3 regions of the Alteromonas sp. AWQ4_252 genome follow, and region 2 is predicted to be linked to each of the others. Evidence: predicted binding sites of a transcription regulator. Region 2 holds the regulator's gene; each other region holds the start of a gene.

Evidence for each region. Region 2 encodes FNR, which switches genes on or off when oxygen is low (the NO sensors DNR and NnrR bind a similar motif). Its sites were predicted from a motif close to TTGATCTAGATCAA; they were not measured.
Region 1: the regulator FNR is predicted to act here: its motif matches at 1,961-1,974, upstream of hemN (oxygen-independent coproporphyrinogen III oxidase).
Region 3: the regulator FNR is predicted to act here: its motif matches at 2,525-2,538, upstream of ACXACM_RS10155 (DUF3149 domain-containing protein).

What each region holds. Positions count from the first base shown of each region.
Region 1 is NZ_JBSWSV010000001.1:3,323,392-3,328,610, reverse strand. It holds gene ACXACM_RS14660 (ATP-binding cassette domain-containing protein) at 1-529, shown strand, start outside; gene hemN (oxygen-independent coproporphyrinogen III oxidase) at 530-1,900, opposite strand; gene ACXACM_RS14650 (TonB-dependent receptor) at 2,011-4,566, opposite strand; gene ACXACM_RS14645 (hypothetical protein) at 4,778-5,056, opposite strand.
Region 2 is NZ_JBSWSV010000001.1:2,971,045-2,976,263, reverse strand. It holds gene ACXACM_RS13170 (heavy metal translocating P-type ATPase) at 1-1,850, shown strand, start outside; gene ccoS (cbb3-type cytochrome oxidase assembly protein CcoS) at 1,856-2,047, shown strand; gene ACXACM_RS13160 (sulfite exporter TauE/SafE family protein) at 2,040-2,708, shown strand; gene fnr (fumarate/nitrate reduction transcriptional regulator Fnr) at 2,733-3,470, shown strand; gene ttcA (tRNA 2-thiocytidine(32) synthetase TtcA) at 3,618-4,559, shown strand; gene rssA (patatin-like phospholipase RssA) at 4,562-5,219, shown strand, end outside.
Region 3 is NZ_JBSWSV010000001.1:2,289,706-2,294,924, forward strand. It holds gene gshA (glutamate--cysteine ligase) at 1-1,593, shown strand, start outside; gene ACXACM_RS10150 (transglycosylase SLT domain-containing protein) at 1,739-2,320, shown strand; gene ACXACM_RS10155 (DUF3149 domain-containing protein) at 2,660-2,785, shown strand; gene smrB (endonuclease SmrB) at 2,804-3,391, opposite strand; gene prmB (50S ribosomal protein L3 N(5)-glutamine methyltransferase) at 3,478-4,416, shown strand; gene aroC (chorismate synthase) at 4,422-5,219, shown strand, end outside.

The DNA.
Region 1 (5,219 bases), 350 kb from region 2:
ATCTTCTTTAGCGGGAAAAGGACTGCGAGTGCTTATGGTTTCCCACGACTTAAGAGAACTTGCATTGTATTGTGACTATATGGCGTGGTTAGAAAGTGCGAGCATCATCCACCAAGGGCCGTCGGGAGAGGTCATTGCTGCGATTACAGAAGAAGTCACTGAATTTGAAACCCCATTTTCTGTACTGACAGGGCGACTATCGGCCGAACTTACCGGGCATGCATGTTATGAGATCAGTTGTGAAAATTATCTTATTTATGCTCGCAACCCACATATTGAAGGAGATAAAGCCACATTAACCGTGGATGCCAGAGACGTAAGTGTCGACCGGGAAGCGGCATTAGCATCTTCCATTGTGAACAGTATTCCCTGCAGTGTGGAGCAGATATCAGAACCCCGGGATGGGCAAGTTATGCTGACATTGAAAGCTGGTCATCAGCGCTTATTTGCGCAAATAAGCCAGCTCTCTCAGGACAGATTGGGCTTCACGCCGGGGGAAAGGGTCACAGCCAGGTTTAAACTTCGCTGATTAAATAACCCGTGAATAGCGATGAAGGTTGCTCTTTTGTGCCAAATAGGCATCAAATGTCATCGCAATCACCCGAATGAATAGACGAGCGCTGGGTTTAACGTAGATACTACCGGTACATAGTGTAATCATTTTGTCGTCAATGAATGTCTGTAAAGCGGTTAATTCCTTTTCAAAATAATACGCAAAACAGATAGAAAATCGCTTTTCAACTTCGTCAGTATCAATCCGTAAATTACACATCAGTTCTTGAATAACATAGCGCCTTATTATGTCATCACGAGAGAGGAAACAACCGTGATCCTGAGTTGGTTCTCCGTAGTCCAACTTGCTGTAATAGTCATTAAGGGTCTTTGGGTTTTGCAGGTAAGCGGGACCAACTGCGCTGATGGATGACACGCCCAAGCCCAATAAATTCAAGTCTCCCATAGTGGTGTACCCCTGGAAATTGCGGTGCAATTCACCCGCTTGCTGTGCTTGGGCAAGCTCGTCATTGGGCAGGGCAAAGTGATCCATGCCAATGAGTTCGTAACCCTCACGACATAAAACCTCCATGGCCAGTTTCATCAGCGCTGTTTTGTTATGTGCCTGAGGCAGCCAAGCATCGTTAATCTTTCTTTGTGCAGCAAACCGCGAAGGCAAGTGTGCGTAACTAAACAGAGATACGCGGTGTGGACGCATCTTGAGGACTTGATCTAAGGTATCGTTGAACGTGGCAACAGTTTGATGTGGCAAGCCGTAGATTAAATCCAGGTTTACAGATGTCATGCCCATCTGTTTAGCATCACTTACCAGCGATGCTATATGTGACGTTTCTTGCACGCGATTAATAGCTTGCTGTACTTTTTTACTGGTGTCTTGAACGCCGATGCTCAGGCGATTAAACCCCAGTTTTTTTAAACCGCTAAGGTATTCTGACGTTACACCTCTGGGGTCAATTTCAATACTTTTTTGTACCGCTGGATGTAACGTAAAATGGTTTGTCAGTAGCGTCATCAAACGATTCTGTTGGGCTAAAGTAAGAAAACTTGGCGACCCTCCTCCCAAGTGAATCTGTTTCAAAGGTGAAGCTTTAGCGCAGGCGGGAAGCTGTTTAATTTCTTTTTCCAGATAGTCGAGGTAACGGTCTGCTTTTTCCTGATGTCGGGTCACAATTTTATTGCAACCGCAGTAGTAGCAAAGCTGATGGCAAAATGGAATGTGAATATACAATGACAATGGCTGTAACCGGGATTGATCAAATGCAGCTTCGAGGGGATTTTGTTGCGGCAGTGAAGTGAACTCCAATGCGGTGGGATAGGATGTGTAACGGGGGCCGTTAATATTATACTTACTTAACAGTGGTTCGTTGAACAGACTTTGTACAGACATTGAGAGCACTCGACGTTAAATTGATAACGCAAAGTGTATAGAGGAAGAAAATCACCGGTATTGATCTCCTTCAAAGAAGTGGCGTGACAGTGTTTGTTATTGGCAGTTAATTAAAAGTGCTTTTGCAATGTCAGCCCGAAAGAAATAGGTTGTCCGGGATAAGCCATGAGTTTGCCGGTCTGTACTGGTACATCAAAACCGTTTCTGGCGACGTATTCCTCATTGAGCAGATTTCTGGCCCACAAGGTAAAATCTGCATCCCACTGGGGAACGACGAGCTGAACCCTGGCATTCACTAAGGCATAATCTGACATATGCTTATAAGGGTCGTTATTGTGATCGAGTAAGTAATCACTGAAATACTGATAGTCTGCCCCTATTATTAGCGGGTACTGACCAAGCATTAGTGTTTGTGCGAGCATAAGAGTAACTGAAGTTTCAGGTTCAAAGCCCAATCTATTACCCGTTCTGGAACAGTATGGTAGTTCTGGTGACTGTCGTCCGGGGTCGTCACTATCTGTATGCCAGGTGTATGTCGCCCAGCATGTGCCTTTTTCGAATCGGGCAAATTTAGCAAGGGTTCTCGCTAGGTTGACTTTAACCTCCAGGTCGCTGTTTGCAAACCAGGTCATTTCCACTTCGAACCCCTTAGCGTCTATGTCTCCGGCGTTTTGCAAATTAAAGCCGAGCCCTGTAAATGTCGAGGCTTGCAAATCCGTAATTCTGGTTGAATGAATCGCCGCATTAATGCGAAGGTTTAAGGGTTCAATATCCTTCTTTACACCTATTTCAAATGCCATTGACTTCTCAGGGGCGAACTGCAATGCAAGGCCTTCAGCAATGCGATCGGTATTCATACCTCCTGATTTAAAGCCTGTCGCGGCACTTAGGTAATACAAAGAATCAGAAGCGGGTTGCCAGCTAAGCTTGGTTGTACCTGTGATTTGGTTATCTGTGCGAGTCTCATCAACGGGGGGGCGGGGTAAAATTGAAGCCGTGTTGAGGAAGTAAAATCCCCATCCTGGCTGTTGAAACGGGGCTAAACTACCAAGATCTGATAGGTTGGGCACCTGGTTGGTTGCCAGCAGTGTCGCTGTATTGATAAGCGCTCCGGTAGCTTCTACAGGGTTGGGCCATCGATTCTTTTCTGTTTGTAAGCCATTGATCCCAGGCCCAGTTTCTGTATATTCGCCGCGCAGGGTTTTGCGTTCGCGGGTATATCTAAGCCCTGCTGTAACTGTCCATTCAGGTTTAAATTGCCAATCAGTCTGAGCAAATAACGCGGTACTGTTTTGTTCCTGATAGGCAGTGTGGGCAAAGTCGGTGTTTGCTGGTGTCGGGTTAGCAACAGGCGCTATCAGGCCGGATGTAGCTTCACTTAACACATTGATGCCATCTAAAAGAGGCGATAGTGCGGAAGCACTTTGCGAAAAAAAATCCACGTACTGATCGCCAATAGTGATAGCAAAATCTAGATTGAGGTTCTGACTGAAATAATATATCCCGGCTACAGTGGTCGTTGTGGGAGTAGAATAGGTGAAACGAAGTTCCTGAGAGAAGGCCTGTTGCTCTGCATCATTAGTGGTAGATAGTAAGTCGACATTAGTAAAGTCAGTGTCTGTTTCATCAACGCTATCAATACTTCGCCATGCTGTTAGTGCGTGAAAAGTTAACGGTGCAGAGTATTCCCAGGTGAATTCTGCAGATAGTCCTTTATCACGCATAACAGAATGAGGGGCATCGTTCAGCGCTGTAGCGTAGTCGAAATAATCGCTACGGGTAAAGAGCGTGGCATTGAATAGGGGAGACATGAGCAAGGTGTCTGTGCCAACTTTGCCGGGCACATATTCGGCTTGCCGGTTGTCCTGCCAGGTTAGCGTTGCGCAACAACGCTCATCCAATTGGGTATAATCTGCAATAATACGTACTGACACAGCGTTCGTGGGTAGATAGAGAGCTTGCAGTCGCACGCCTGAGCGGTCGCGATTATTGAGCAAATCAGGACCAAGGTGAACATCATCGACCCATCCATCCCGCTTGGTTTTAAATCCAGATACACGAAAGGCGAGTTCGTCTTCGACCGCGACAAAAGAACTGGCGCCGCTGACCTTAAATAAATTGTCATTGCCAGCGGTAGCACTGAAAAATCCATCGCCATTAGTGAAGCTTGGTGCCCGAGTGCTGAATGAGACTGCGCCTGCAGGTGTATTTTTACCAAACAGGGTGCCCTGTGGGCCGCGAAGGATTGTAACCAGGTCAATATCCACCAAATCGTTGACTACGGCGTTTTGCCGGGAGCGATATACACCATCTACATATAAGCCAACGGAAGACTCAAAGCCAAAGTTTTGAGACGAGGTGGCTATACCTCGTATAGAAAATGAAGTATTGGTTGCGCTTTGGCTCTGAAACGCAGAAAAGGCTGGTGCATAGCCTTGTAAATCATAGACGTCAGCAACGCCCAGGGAATTAAATTCATTACCATTTAGAGCAGTTACGGCTACAGGAATAGCCTGGATGGACTGAGGCCGCTTTTGTGCTAAAACTTCGATGTACTCAAGTTTGCCGGCCTCTTTGGTTTCTGCCCACGTATGCAAGGAAGTTGATATGGCAAGAAGCAGACCTGGATACTTTATGAGTTTAGCTGATGAAAAGGCTGCTGACATTTCCTACTTCCAACAATAAATGGGGCTAATGAATGGGCCCAGTAAGGGGCCATCGACGACACTTGGTCTCATTTTGCCTCAAAGTTAGCCGGGGATCATTAGTTAAATGTAAAAAGGTCTGACCAGAAAGAGAAACGGCTCCTTGCGGAGCCGTGGAGTTGCAGGGGGTCCCTGCTTACCATGATGAAAGGTTCACACCTTTCTGGTGAAACTAGCGTTGAGGACCGGCAATTAAGCCACTTGGTAAAGATTTAAAGAGCACAGGCTGTTGCACTTGTGACCTGCGTAATTGCTTTTCTTCCCCAAATGTTTGGTTTGTTTTTACTTCGTTATACAAAGGGTATAGCGCTGCTTGCTTTGATTGCCTTGGCTTCTTCTCTAATTCTGTTTCCAACAACATCCGGCTATCAATTTCGCCAGGATTGGCCAAGCACCCGAATGAAATGAAGATAGTGAGTAATGCAGCCAATGAACCTGGTATTTTTTTCATTATTCCGACCTTTAAGACTCGATGTTATTTGGCGCGATTGCCTATATCCCAATTACAGAGGAAATTACGGATAAAAGATAATGTTGAGGTAATACGAAAGTATGTAAATCAATACGAGTTAGCAATAAAACATAGACTTTTGAATAGGTTGTGTGATGTGTAA
Region 2 (5,219 bases):
ACAAACAGTTCCTAAAGAAGCTGGGACTCGCCGGGCTAATGACTATGCAAGTAATGATGCTGGCTGCAGCGCTTTACTTCGACTTGCTAGACAGTATGGATTCGACAACAAAAGAATATTTCCATTGGATAGCGCTGGTGCTCACAACACCGGTAGTGGTGTATTCCGGGAGTACGTTTTACATCGGAGCGCTCAAAGCTTTGTCGGCAAGAACGGTAAATATGGATGTGCCTGTTACCATCGCTATTTTTGCGACCTATTTAGCGGGTATCAAAGCCACCTTTTTACAACAGGGCGATGTCTATTTTGAGTCCATCTGTATGTTCATTTTTCTGCTTTCACTTAGCCGTTTTCTTGAACATCGAAGTCGACACAAAGCCGCTCAACTATCAGCCAACCTCATGCAGTACATTCCAATTACGGCTTCAACTCTTTCCTCTGATGGTGGGATCAGAGAGGTTTTAGCTAAAACCCTGACTGTGGGAGAAACGGTAGTTGTAAAAGCAGGCGAAACCATTCCCATTGACGGGATCATAGTTGAAGGTGAATCATCTGTAGATGAATCAATGCTTACCGGTGAATTTGAGCCGGTACGTAAAAATGTGAGCGACACTGTCTACGGTGGCACGATAAATCAGGTGGGTGTGTTAAAAGTTAAGGTAACGCAAACATTAAAGCACGCTCTGGTTAATCAAATCATTAGACTGCAAAGTCAGGCATTTGCCAGTAAACCCCGCATTGCACAGATGGCCGATACGTTTTCTAGCTACTTTGTTTTTGCTGTGCTCGTGATAGCGTGCGCCACTTACATATTCTGGTGGCTAAAGGGCAGCGATGATGGGTTCTGGATAACAATTTCAGTGCTGGTAGCAACCTGCCCTTGTGCTCTCGGCCTTGCTACACCATCAGCCCTAACCTGCGCTATGGCGGCGCTAAATAAACAAGGAATACTAGTAAAGCGTGCCGATGCACTGGAGCAGGTAAACAAAATTGATACCCTGGTAATGGACAAAACAGGTACGCTTACCGAAGGAAAATTTAGCGTTGCTACACGATGGTACCAAGAAGGTAGTCTGGACGTATGGCTTATCGCTGCATCGCTGGAAGCCCTATCCGAGCATCCTCTTGCACGAGCATTCACCTGTGAAAACGTGCTGCCGGTAACACAGTTTGAAGTCGTCCCTGGCCATGGTATTTCTGGCGTTATTGGCGCTAAGCACTACAAAATGGGGTCTGCTGCCTTTACTGGTATTAGCCCACAATCGGTTCCTATCACCGCAAACGTATTTCTGGTCTCAGGCACACAATGCCTCGCTGCGTTTGATGTTACAGACAGCATTAAACCCGACGCTTTCAACGCCCTTTCCCACCTTCGTGAGAAGGAACTCATATTATTAAGTGGTGATATACAGGAAAATGTAGACAGAGTAGCCAGTGCTATGGCTATTCCTAACGCTATGGGTGAGAAGACGCCCCAAGCTAAATACGATACAGTATTGTCAATGCAGCAAAGTGGCAAGGGGGTCATGATGCTGGGAGATGGCATCAATGATTCGCCTGTTCTTGCAGCAGCCGATGTATCAGTTGCAGTGGGTAATGCCAGTGATGTTGCTAAAAACGCAGCAGATATTCTGCTAATAAACGACAAACTGAATAGCCTGCCTAAGTTGTTTGAAATGGCGCGGCGGGTTACCCGGACAATAAAACAAAATATGGCATGGGCACTAGGCTACAACATGATTGTGCTGCCTTTTGCGATGTCTGGTGTATTAACCCCGTGGATGGCAGTGATTGGCATGAGTTTAAGTAGTATCATTGTCGTTACAAATTCAACGCGCTTATTGAAGTAATCATTATGAGCATTATCTATGTCCTCATTCCTTTAGCGATAATTTTAGTTGCATTGGCCATTGCAATTTTCTTTTGGGCAGTTAAATCTAATCAGTTTGAGGATTTAGATCGACAAGGATATAGTATTTTGTTTGACGACGACCTGCCTCCAGAAGAAAAAAAACTGGCCGAAGAGCGTAAAAAGCTGAATGAATGAACTGGGTTTTCTTTCCTCTCTTCTAATCGGTCTGGCCGGAGGTATTCATTGTATCGGCATGTGCGGTGGTGTCAGTTTGGCAATGAATGCAGCAATACATGCAAGGCGTAACAAATTATTATATACACTCGCGTATAACGCCGGCCGAATATTCAGTTACGTTATTGCCGGAATATTAACTGGCGCATTTGGCCAAATCGCTACACACTACGTGCCTTTATCAGGCCCAATTTTACTCGTTATAAGCTGTATTATGTTAATCGCTATGGCGGCTTACCTGGGAAATTGGTGGCGAGGGCTAACCTATATTGAGCAAGCAGGTTCAATCATCTGGCGCTACTTACAACCACTATCAAAACGCTTTATTCCGTTCAAAACGCCGTTTCATGCTGTTCCCTATGGAATGATTTGGGGCTGGCTACCATGCGGCCTGGTCTACTCAACGCTTACCTGGGCTTTAGCATCGGGAAGTGCTCTGGACGGTGGCCTGATAATGGCTGGGTTTGGTTTAGGTACACTGCCTACTTTAATTGCAACTGCGCTTGGGGCACAATGGCTTTCGAGGCAGCTAAAACAATTTTGGGTCCGTCAAGTTATCGCTTGTAGTTTATTGTGTTACGCGCTCTTGTTGATTGTACGAGTATTCGATACTATACATTAGATTTTTCGCATTTATGGTGAGTTTATGCAACGCCGAACAGATTTTTCTATTCATTGTCAAAATTGTAGCTTTAGTCATCTATGTCTGCCTGTTGCGTTAAACAAGACAGAGGTTGAGTCACTCGACGACATCATCGAAAGAAAAAAGCCTCTGCACAAGCAAGATATTCTCGTAGAAGCGGGTGATAAGTTCACCTCTCTTTACGCTGTGAGAGCAGGCTCGTTTAAGAGTTTTGTAACTGATAAAGAAGGTGAAGAACAAATTATAAGCTTTCATTTTCCCGGTGATATTATTGGCTTCGACGGTCTTCGGGATGAAACTTATCAGAGCTATACACAAGCCCTCGAAACCGCTATGGTCTGCGAGCTACCGTATGCGACACTGGATAAAATAGCTGAACAATTCCCCAAATTACGCCACCAGATCATGCGCTTTATGAGTGCAGAAATAAAACAGGATCACGAAATGATGATGCTGTTAAACAAACGCACTGCTGAAGAACGACTCATTTATTTTATCGCCCATCTATCCGGTCGCTTTGAAGAGCGTGGCTTTTCTCATCGCCAGTTTAATTTGAGTATGACCCGCAATGATATCGGCAACTATTTGGGGCTTACGGTAGAAACTATCAGTCGTTTACTCACCCGCTTTCAAAAGGAAGCTATCCTCAAAGTTGACGGGAAGCTAATTACTATTCTCGATTTTGACGCCATGGATAAAAAGCTCCATTCAATGGACATTCCCACCAACTGTATCGAATAAAATTCAGGCCATCAAAAGACACAGGAGGCCTATCACTTTTGCAACCACGTTTTTTCGCCTGTGCCTTTCTGCGTTATTCTAATTGGCGGCATCGGTTTACTCGGCGTATAATGCACCTTTTGTTTTGACCAACTGTTTTGAATTGCCATGAATCACACTGCCTCTTCTCCACTTACTGAACCGAGCCACAGCGCACAAAGTAAGCAAAAATATAACTTTAACAAACTTCAGAAGCGTCTGAGAAGACACGTGGGTAAAGCAATTGACGACTACAAGATGATCACAGATGGCGACAAAGTCATGGTGTGTTTATCTGGTGGTAAAGACAGCTATACCATGTTGGATATACTGCTTTTCCTGCGCAACATAGCGCCTATACATTTTGATATCGTGGCGGTTAATCTCGACCAAAAGCAGCCCGGGTTTCCAGAGCACATTTTACCTGAATATCTGGCCAGTATTGACGTAGAGTACAAGATAGTCCAGGAAGACACCTACTCTATTGTTAAGGATAAAATTCCTGAAGGTAAAACAACTTGCTCACTGTGCTCGCGGCTTCGGCGCGGGATCCTCTACCGCACAGCCAAGGAAATCGGCGCAACAAAAATTGCATTAGGCCATCATCGTGATGATATGCTCGAGACCCTTTTTCTAAATATGTTCCACGGTGGAAAATTGAAGTCTATGCCACCAAAACTGGTGAGCGACAACGGTGAACATATCGTCATACGCCCATTGGCATACTGCAGTGAAAAAGACATTCAAAAGTACTCTGATGCTGCTTCGTTTCCGATCATACCTTGCAATTTATGCGGCTCTCAGGAAAATCTTCAACGACAGAATATTAAGATGATGCTTCAGGATTGGAATAAACGGTTTCCAGGTCGAATAGAATCCATGTTTCGTGCTATTCAAAACGTCGCGCCTTCGCACTTGGCAGACAAAAATCTCTACAATTTTGCCGACATCACTACAACAGGCTCGCCAGTTGCAGACGGTGACACGGCATTCGATGCTCCCGCTTTTCCTGATGATGATCAAGAGTCATCAACAGCTGCTTCGGTAAATATAGTTAACTTAACGGAATAATAATGAAAATAGGATTAGCTTTAGGCGCTGGTGCAGCTCGCGGCTGGACTCACATTGGCATTATTCAGGCACTTGAAAAATTGGGCGTGCACATTGACATTGTGGCGGGCTGTTCCATTGGTGCTTATGTAGGTGCTGCTTATTCAAGCGGTAAACTCGAGCCTTTAAAAACTTGGGCGTCTTCCCTTACCGAGTGGCAAATATTGTCACTTATGGGTGTAGGCTTACGTAAAGGCGGTATTGCTAGTGGGCAAAAAGTCTTTACCAAGTTGGCAGAGGAATTTTGCGCTGAGACCTTTGAAGAGATGGAGAAGCCCTTCGCAGTTGTCGCCACTGATTTGTATTCTGGTCGTGAAGTTATGTTTAACAATGGGCCAGTAGGTAGTTGTATCCAGGCCTCTTGCGCCATACCGGCATTATTCAGCCCGGTTGCCCATGAAGGCCGCTGGCTGGTCGATGGAGCTGTGGTAAACCCTGTCCCGGTAAACTTATGCCGGCAGCTTGGCGCAGATTTTGTTATCGCGGTAAATCTTAACGCAGACTTTAAACCTCAACGACTGGAAAAACCCACCGTTGAACATGAAAAAATCCAACGCAAAACCGATGACTTCTTTTCTAAAAGTTCAAACCTTGTCAGACAGTGGTTTTCTCCAGAAGACA
Region 3 (5,219 bases), 680 kb from region 2:
TCATCAAAGCCAACTTTTAGCTATCGCCTGGAGGCGATGAAGTCTGAGCATTTTCAGGCAGCATTAAAGGATATTAAACACGGCGTAGAGCGAGAGGGTTTACGCATACAGACAAATGGTAAGCTCGCGCAAACCGGTCACCCGGAATCGCTGGGTTCAGCGCTAACTCATGCGTGTATTACCACGGACTTCTCTGAATCACTCCTTGAGTTCATTACGCCACCTGTCGCGAAAAGTGAGATAACTACCACGCAACTCAAAGACATACACAAGTTTACCATGGATAACATTGGTGAAGAGCTGTTATGGCCTATGAGCATGCCGTGCTTTATTGAAAACCAGGACGAAATCCCGTTAGCTTATTTTGGCGAGTCCAATGTGGGTAAAATGAAGCGGGTTTATCGCATGGGCCTGAAAAATCGTTACGGCAGCATGATGCAGGCAATATCGGGGGTCCATTTTAATTTTTCACTACCTGACAGTTTCTGGCAGGCGTGGGCGGCGCTCAACAATACTGAATATTCTACCGATCAGGTTTCGGCAGATTATTTTGCTTTAATTCGCAACTATCGCCGTTATTGTTGGCTATTGCCGTTTTTGTATGGTGCATCCCCAGCGTTGTGCGGGTCTTTTTTAAGCGGAAAGGAAACAGCCTTACCCTTTAAGAAAGTTGGTAAGGGCACAATATATATGCCGTACGCTACCTCATTGCGAATGAGTGATTTAGGCTACACCAACTCAGAGCAGTCGGCGCTACAAATTTGCTACAACCAACTGTCTACTTATGTTGATAAGTTGCGAAGTGCAATGTACACCCCTTCCAGCCGATTCGGGCAATTTGCTTCCGGTGAAGGCGGGCATTTCCAGCAATTGTCGAAAAATATACTTCAGATTGAAAATGAATTGTACTCCCCGATCAGACCTAAACAACCAACAGCTTCTATGGAAAAGCCCACTGATGCACTGGTACGTCGGGGTGTTAACTACGTAGAGGTAAGAGTGCTCGACGTAAATCCGTTTACGCCAGTGGGCATTGATAAAACGCAAATGGACTTTCTCGATGTATTTATGGTGACTTGCCTTATGCTGGATAGTCCGGAAATGGATGCACCTGAACTGGCTGAGTGTCGCGAAAATATGGATAGGGTGGTACTGGAAGGGCGCAAACCGGCGCTCATGTTGTCACTAAAAGGACAGGAGCATGGTTTTGCTGCGTGGGCTGAATCCTTATTCAGCTATTTTAGGCAAACCGCCAGCTTGCTGGATGAAGCCAATGGTTCAAAAGACTACTCTACTGCCGTAGATGCAGAGTGGAAAAAAGTTCAGGATCCGGGGCTTACGCCATCAGGACGTCTGCTATCTAATCTGCTGAATGACGATATGGACAACAGTGAATTCGGATTAAAGCTTGCAAAGCAATATGCTCAGCAACTCAAAACCCATGACTACAGCTATTACAGCGAAGCTGATTTTCTTTCAATGGCAGCATCCTCTCTGGCAGAACAAACCGCCATTGAAGCTGGGGATGAAGTATCTTTTGAACAGTTCGTTAGCGACTATTTTGCTGAGCCCATGGCACAAAAATCTGAATAAAAAAATGCCCGGCAGGGAGCCAGGCATAAAGATTGTTCCAGGGAAACACACACATTTTTTGCTAGAACATTAATTTGGACAACCAAAGTTGAAAAAGTTCCAATCTCCTGCACAATTTTTCGTACTTTTTTCTGTCGTTCTTGCAATCTCAGTGCTTCAGGGGTGTGCCACGTCTCCTCCACAGGATACCAGCGATATCTGTGAAATCTTCTATGAAAAAGATGACTGGTACGATGCTGCTGCTGATGCCCGGGATAAGTGGGGGGTGCCCATTCATATTCCCATGGCCATCATGTACCAGGAAAGTAGCTTCCGACACAATGCGCTGCCGCCAAGAGATTATGTGTTTTTTGGCTTGATACCATGGGGCAGGGTGAGTTCAGCTTACGGTTACTCTCAGGCAAAAACGGTAACCTGGGCAGACTATGTCAAGGAAACGGGGAATAGTTGGGCCGATCGTGACGATTTTGATGATGCCATGGATTTTATGGGCTGGTTTATTTCTAAATCCCACAAAATAAATGGTGTATCAAAATGGGACGGCTACGCTCAATATCTCAATTACCACGAAGGCTGGGGGGGGTATCAACGCCATACCTACAATAAAAAACCATGGCTTAAAAAAGTAGCCAGCCAGGTAAAATCCCGGTCTTTGCGTTATGCAACACAGCTAAAACGCTGCGAGGCAGATTTGCAGAAAAGTTGGTTCTGGAAGTTGTTTTCCTAGCCCTTCATTGAATGCTGAGTTTATGAGAGTAGGTATTCGAAAAAAGAAGTAGGCAGGCGCACCACACACCTGCCTACAATCGACGCTAAGCCAAGACCGTTAATCACCCAACGTCGAACAGGCAAATTTACTATATTGTAAATGATAATGATTTGCAATAACGTTTTGGTGAATTTCTTATTTTTTTATTTCTCTTTTGTTTTATTGATCTCAATCAGTGTTTGCCATCAGGTTGGTTCCGGCTATTGATTCAGATCACAGAACGTCTCCCTGCCGTTAGGCACACTAGTACTGAATAAACAGTCGGGTGAATTGACAAACGCCAATGAGGAGAAAATTATGTTAATGATGATGCTAAAAGATCCGGTGGTATGGGGTTCGTTGCTTGGCATTGCTATTGTGGTTGTGATGATGGGGTACTACACTTATCTCTTCATGCATAACAGTGCCAGTGAAGATCACTAGTCAGTACCGTACAGACAGCTACTGAACAGGCTCCAGAGTTTCCACAAGTACCAGTAATGCGCCTTGCCCACCATATTCCAGGGGAGCCTGGTGGAACGCTATGACATGGGGGTGTTGTACCAGGTAGTGGGGCAAGGCGCCCTTTAAGATGCCTGCTCCAATGCCGTGTACAATGGCGACGCAGTCAATTAGCTCTTTTCTCGCAGTATAAAGTAATGCTGAAATTTCTAGCTTCGCATTCTCTCTTGTTAACCCGTGTAAATCTAATACCAGTTCGGGATAAAAGTCACCACGGCGCAATCGTTTCAGGCTGTGTGTGGGTTCCTCCGGGCGACAATATCTCATGGGCCCAGCGTCAGGCAGGCTTGCCTGATAAATATCAGAAAAAGCAAAACTCGCGTCCAGCTGTCTGCGTTGGTGTGAATCAGGCGTGGTAGCGCTGCGCAAGGGTTTAACAACAGTAGTTTTACGAGGTTTTACAACCTTATCTTGTTTAAGAGGCTTGATCCCAGCGGTTGCTTCCCGAAACAAAGCCATGTCCTCATTTTGTTTTCCGTGATTGGGTTTGTCTGCCAACGGGGCTGTCTCCACATCTTTGTACAACATAGAACCGAATTACCTATAAATTCAGTTGGGTGCTCCTCTGAGTTTCGGTATGATACCAGCTTTATGTTAGCGATGTAGCCCAGCCAATGACCGATAAGATATATTTAGATGAAGCTATTCATGATCTCCACACTATTTTGGATATGGTGAGATGGGCGGTCAGTCGGTTTAATGACGCACATTTATATTATGGGCATGGCACGGACAACAGTTGGGACGAAGCAGTATGTCTCACCCTGTTTGCCCTGCATTTACCGCAAGATCTAACCGCAAGAACCGGTGACGGTTTGTTTTCTGCGCGCTTAACTGCATCAGAAAAAGAAAAAGTCGCGGATTTGGTCTTAAAGCGGGTACAAACTCGAATGCCTCTGCCGTATATTACGCACGAAGCATGGTTTTGCGATTTGCCATTTTACGTTGATGAACGGGTACTCATTCCTCGCTCTCCTTTTGCCGAACTGATAAAAAATCGTTTCGAAGGTTATATCCATGGCGAACCTACTGCTATTTTAGACATGTGCACTGGCGGGGGTTGTATCGCTATCGCATTGGCACATGGTTTTGTGTCTGCCCAGGTTGATGCCGTAGATATTTCCCACGATGCATTGGAAGTGGCAGATTTTAATATTCAGGAACACGGGGTAGGGCACAGAGTCTTTCCCATTCACTCTGACTTGTTTACCAGTCTGGAAGGTCAGCAGTACGATCTGATCGTATCTAACCCGCCATACGTTGACGATGAAGACATGAGTGATTTACCTGATGAATACCAACATGAGCCTGAACTTGCCTTAGCCGCTGGTGAAGACGGTCTCGATTTGGTTGAAATTATGGTCCAACAAGCACCGGCTTATCTCAAAGACAATGGCTGGATGTTAGTTGAGGTCGGTAATTCAGAAGTACACATGGCAGATCGTTTCCCAGGTCTTGATGTAGAATGGGTAACATTGCAGCAAGGTGGTCACGGTATATTTGCAGTGTCCAAAGCATCATTAATTGAATATTTAAACGGGAAGGGTGAATAACACAGATGTCGGGTAACAGCTTTGGAAAAATGTTCACTGTGACGACCTTTGGTGAAAGCCACGGTATTGCCATTGGCGGTGTTGTGGATGGCTGTCCTCCAGGATTAGAAATCTCAGAGGCAGATTTACAGGTCGATTTGGATCGCAGAAAACCGGGTACATCCCGCTACACAACTGCACGGCGTGAAGGTGACGAGGTACAGATCCTCTCAGGTGTCTTCGAGGGAAAAACCACAGGAACCAGTATTGGGCTGCTGATCCAAAATACTGATCAGCGCAGCAAAGACTATTCAAATATCTCAGACCGCTTTCGCCCTGGTCACGCCGATTATACCTATCATCAAAAATATGGTGCCCGCGATTATCGCGGCGGTGGGCGCTCGTCTGCCAGGGAGACAGCCATTCGGGTGGCTGCCGGTGGTATTGCCAAGAAGTTTCTCAAGCAGCACTACGGTATCGAGATTCACGGTTACCTTTCCCAGTTAGGACCAATAAAAGTTGAAACTGTTGATCATAACGTAACCAATACCAACCCGTTTTTTTGTCCTGACGAAAGTAAATTAGCCGATTTGGATACCTATATGCGGGATTTGAAAAAGTCCGGCGACTCTATAGGTGCGAAAGTGTCCGTGGTTGCCACTGGCGTGCCTGTGGGTTTGGGAGAGCCGGTTTTTGATCGTCTTGATGCTGATATAGCGTCGGCCATGATGGGGATAAACGCCGTCAAAGGTGTAGAAATAGGCGATGGTTTCGATGTGATAGAACAAAAGGGAAGTGAGCACAGAGATACTCTCACTCCTGAC